DNA from 2 places in the Blautia sp. OM06-15AC genome. Region 2 is predicted to be linked to the other one. Evidence: riboswitches for the same ligand, from Rfam matches in the RefSeq annotation. Region 2 holds a riboswitch; the other holds the start of a gene.
The links. Region 2 has a riboswitch for cyclic di-GMP ahead of DXB83_RS08150 (response regulator). Riboswitches for the same ligand answer to the same signal wherever they lie in the genome.
Positions count from the first base shown of each region.

Region 1 (2,393 bases), on a different contig from region 2:
AGGTCGTCCAGCTTTATTTACGAGATGAATATGCCAGCCTGACAAGACCAGTAAAAGAACTGGCAGGTTTTAAGCGCATTCACCTGCGAAAGGGCGAAAAGAAAACGGTATGCTTTGAGGTGAAAACGAATCAAATGGCTTTTCTGGACATTGATATGCACTGGAAAGTGGAAAAAGGACGATATGCAGTAGAGGTCGGAAGTTCTTCAGAAGATATTCGTTTAAGAGGAAGCTACTGTGTGAAAGAAAATAAATGGGTTGCGGGAAGAAACAGAGCGTTTTGGGCAAGTGCCGCAGCGAAATAAAAAGAACAGAACCGGATGCCATTTTATACAAAGCGGCATTCGGTTCTGTTCTTGCGGTATTCCCGTGGGGAGCAGTTCATTTTTTCACGGAAACATTTTCCCAAATAGGACTGCTGGCTGAAGCCGGTCTGCAGGGCGATCTGTCCGATGGGAAGTGTGGTTTCTGTTATCTCCGTGATTTGTTTTCTATGTTTTGGCAATATCTTAATAATTTCTGCAGATATTTTCATATTATTTTTTCGATATAATAAGTATACTTGCTGTAAAAAGGATTGTAAAGGTAGTCTAAATGGACAATAATAGTTTATCACATACAACGTGGAATTGTAAGTACCATATGAACCAGAGCAGGAAAACCTGCCGTCGCTGATCACACTTGAAAAAATATGTGTAGCTTTGGGCGTGACATTATCGCAGTTTTTTTGAGAAGATAATTCAGAGAATCTGACAGAAAAACAGAAAGAAGTTCTAGGGATATGGAATGATCTGAGTACAAATGAGCAGGAAACAGTAATGTCAATGCTGCGTGGACTTCGGAAGTAAGAGAACAGTTCGAGTATATGTATCGGCTGTTCTTTTTTTGTTTTTGAACGTTAAAATGTTAATTTTTTTCTTGTGTATAGTAGAACACTAAAGTATAATAAAATCAGTTTTTTACATAAGATTAAAGCTATAATAAGGAAATTGGCAAACCAGATGAAAGTCTGGGACGCAAAGCTACAGGGCCTTTAAAATGGCAGCCAGTTGCATAAAATGAGGTGCACTGTCTGTCTGACGGTGCTTTTTTACGGTGTTATTTCATAGACGTAACAATAATGATTTTATCAGGAAAGAATGAGGAAAATAAAAGTATGAAAAAGGCAAAACGTTGTCTGATAGCAGTGGTGTCAGGTGTACTTGTAGCATCTGCTGTCTTGTCTGGATGTGGACAGTCAAAGAAAGAAGTATCTATAAATGATGATCATCTTACCGTTTATCTGTGGGAAAATCGTTTGATGAAAAATATTGCACCCTATATCCATGAACAGTTTCCAGATCAGGATATTGAATTTATTATAGGTAACAATGATACCGATTTATACAGTTATTTTAAAGAACATGATGAATTACCGGATATTATAACAGTACGTCGATTTTCTGGAACAGATGCACAGGACTTACAGCCTTATCTTATGGATTTTGCTTCTTATGATGTTGTTTCCAAGTATTATTCTTATGCGGTGCAATATTATAAGAATGCGGAAGATGAAATCCAGTGGCTGCCAATCTGTGGTATTCCGCAGACGATCATTGCCAACAAAACACTGTTTGATCAGTATGGCGTAAAGATTCCAGAAAATTATGAGGAATATGTACAGGCCTGTCAGCAGTTTTATGATAATGGCATAAAACCGTATTCCATGGATCTTGGGGAAGACTGGTCTAATAATGAAATCATCCAGGCGGCGGCAATCGGTGAGTTTACAAGCCTGGATGGTATTGAATGGCGAAACGGTGCAGAGACTGCAGCGGATGAAGTAAAGTTTGATGATGTATTATGGAAACGTATTTTTTCAGAAACCAGTCAGTTTCTTAAGGACTCGCATTTTGGTAAAGAAGATATCAATATTGACATCAATACAGGAACCCAGATGTTTGTCGAAGGAAAATCAGCAATGTTTCATGGACATCCGACGGTTATGCAGCAGCTGCAGAAACAGATGGATGCGGAGCTGATCCGTATTCCTTACTTTTCACAGACATCGGATGAATCCTATGTGTACATGACTCCGTCCTTAAACATTGCATTTAACAAAAACCTGGAAAAAGATCGGGAGAAACTGGATACTGCACTGGATGTGCTGGATTGTATGATTTCAGAAGAGGGGCAAAAGCTGATTGCGGATGGAAGCGGTGTTATTTCATTGAATACAGATGTTCCAACCATGATGCAGGATGTGCCTGGACTGGAAGAGGAAATTAATAATAATGCTGTTTATATCCGATATTCCGCCCAAAAATCATTTGATGCAAGTCTTGAGGCTGTTCACGGATTACTGTCAGGGGAAATGGATGAAACACAGGCTTATGATACTTTTCGCAGTGTAA
Region 1 covers NZ_QULD01000009.1:98,579-100,971, reverse strand. Annotated here, with positions in the region: gene DXB83_RS12210 (glycoside hydrolase family 3 N-terminal domain-containing protein) at 1-305, shown strand, start outside; gene DXB83_RS17395 (helix-turn-helix domain-containing protein) at 329-535, opposite strand; cyclic di-GMP riboswitch class I at 982-1,057, shown strand; gene DXB83_RS12195 (ABC transporter substrate-binding protein) at 1,157-2,393, shown strand, end outside.
Region 1: linked by a shared signal. The riboswitch ahead of DXB83_RS12195 (ABC transporter substrate-binding protein) and the one ahead of DXB83_RS08150 (response regulator) in region 2 are both predicted to bind cyclic di-GMP.

Region 2 (2,393 bases):
TAAAAGAATGGCTCCTCGCGCAGCAATGATGCGCGTTTTCCTTCGGCTTCCAGTATCTTTTTCCGTTTCATTGCCTGCTCCTGGATTTTTCGGATCTGGGTTCCTTCTTCGCCGGTGAAGCGTCGTTTCGGATAATTCTGTGCTTCGCGGGCCAGTTTTTTTTCCAGTAAATCCACGACTTTCGCGTGGCGGCTCGTATGCAGCAGTTTTGCAATCTGTTTTGTGAGGAGTTTTCCTGCCATTTTTCATAAAGTGCAAGATACCGCAGCAGCACTTTATCGCCTGCCTCCGATGCCAGTTTTTTCATCTCCGTAATTGCCTCTTCCGTCGCTTCCCACCACGGGCATGACGGTACGAGATACTGATCCGGCACGGCCGGGTAGCAGCAGAAATTGAGCGGCGGGAAATTGGCCAGCGATGCCAGACGCATTTCTTCCTCGGTGCAGAACGCCTCGCCGAGGTATTCCAGCTTGTCCCGCAGGATCGCAATACGGAACTCAATCTGCCGCAGATACTCGTATCCGTCCACCCAGAAATGACCCGTTTTTCCGTAATCAAACAGATGCACTTCCAGTGAAAGGCGGCTGAAAAACAGCGTGCACACCGTCTCTTTCTGCCGCACGATCAGAACGTACTGCTCCCCGTCTTTTTCCAGTGCAGCATCTATTTCTCCCTCGTATTCCTTCTGATACGTTCCCGTCAGCTCCGCGTCATGAAAAACGAGAAAGCTCTCTGCCGCATCGTTCATCAGATAGACAAGCCAGATCTCCTTTTCTCCTCCACCGTACCGCTCACCCGGAAGCAGCAGCTCGAACTGCCCCTGCGAAAGAAGCACATCCAGCCTTTCCAGTTCCTCGGTCCATGTGATATTTTCTGCAATTTCCATTCCGTGATTCTCCCCTGTTTTCTTTTACTTCCTATGATACACCATAAAAAGGCTCCACTGCAATCCAAAGCAGTAGAGCCCCTTCTCCAAATTTTTCTGTTATTAATCCGTCCCGTTATCCGGCGCATGCCGTCCGCACTTTCTCGTCCAGCGTCGTCTGAATCTCTTTTAAATTCACCGGTTTCGGAATATGCCCGCGTCCGCGCACCGCTTGCGGTCCGTTGCAAAGGTATTTGCTGTCATCGCAAAAATCGGAACATCATTGTCCTCACGCACACTGTTTCGAATTTTTTTCGTCGCCTCGATGCCATCCATCACCGAAATGTTCCATATTTACGCAGCTGGCTGCCATTTTACAGGCCCTGTAGCTTTGCGTCACAGCCTTTCGACTGCTTTGCCGAGATTCTTTTTTTATTTTAATTCATTGCTGTAAGACTCTCTTCTCCTTTCCCATCGGAATATGATATAATGACCTCTGGATTTTGGCAGATTACTGTTTTTAACATTGGAGGTGTACGATGAAATACAGACTCATAACAGAAAACGATTTAGAATATGTTGTCGAAAAAAATAATGAATACTACAACAATGTCGAAGGCTGCTGGACCTATGAAAAAGCCTATAAGAGAATTTATCAGGTACTCACAATGGAAAATTCCTGAAGTAAACTGCGGAATCGCAAGTATGTGTTTCGTCTTGAAAAAGCAGCAAAAATATAGTATAATATTTTTGTTTCTGACCTGGCTGAAACATTTATAATTCTTGTTTCTGTAGCTCAGCAGGATAGAGCGTCCCCCTCCTAAGAGAAAGCCGAGGCATTCCCCAAAGGGAAAAAATGAAAAACAACTTTCAGTTCGAATCTATTCTGAAAAATGCCAAAGGTGACAACAAAGCATTCCCCAATTTGGGGAACGTTCTAATGTTACCAAAGTAAAAAAATCTGTAGATTGACAACTCGAAAAAGAGTTGATAATCTTATATATGGCCGAAGGGAAAAATCCCAGAAACCCAGTAAAATCAAGGGTTTGCGGCATGTGTCGTCATAGCTCAGCTGGATAGAGCACTCGCCTCCTAAGCGAGGGGTCGGAGGTTCAAATCCTCTTGGCGACGGGCTTCAAAGCGTTCGAAAATGTTAGCTGGATTAGCTGACAGCGAACGCTTTTCTTATTTTCTAATCACGTTCGTGGCATGAAATTCCATTCAAAATGATCCATTTCCAGCTAACACAATCCGATTTTTGTTAGCTGACAGCTAATCAAAATCACCGGTTTGCAAACATGGTTTTTCAAGAGTCCAGCTAACATTTGGGTTCCGCTCTGTTGTCACCCCTTATTTGGGGATGTAAATCAGAGAAAAGGCAGGAAAAGAAACAATCTCTCCGAAACCTGCAAACATAAATTAGCTGAAACAGTATTCAATTCTATTAGCTACAGCTAATAGTCAAACGGCAATGTCTGTTTGGAACTTTTCTTACAACAAAAGTTCCAGGCAGGCATTTTTTATTTCC
Region 2 covers NZ_QULD01000004.1:249,349-251,741, forward strand. Annotated here, with positions in the region: gene DXB83_RS16905 (hypothetical protein) at 1-71, opposite strand, end outside; gene DXB83_RS08145 (DUF3878 family protein) at 68-886, opposite strand; gene DXB83_RS08150 (response regulator) at 1,061-1,201, opposite strand; cyclic di-GMP riboswitch class I at 1,220-1,295, opposite strand; gene DXB83_RS16435 (hypothetical protein) at 1,405-1,548, shown strand; tRNA gene DXB83_RS08155 (tRNA-Arg) at 1,923-1,996, shown strand; gene DXB83_RS08165 (ParB/RepB/Spo0J family partition protein) at 2,323-2,393, shown strand, end outside.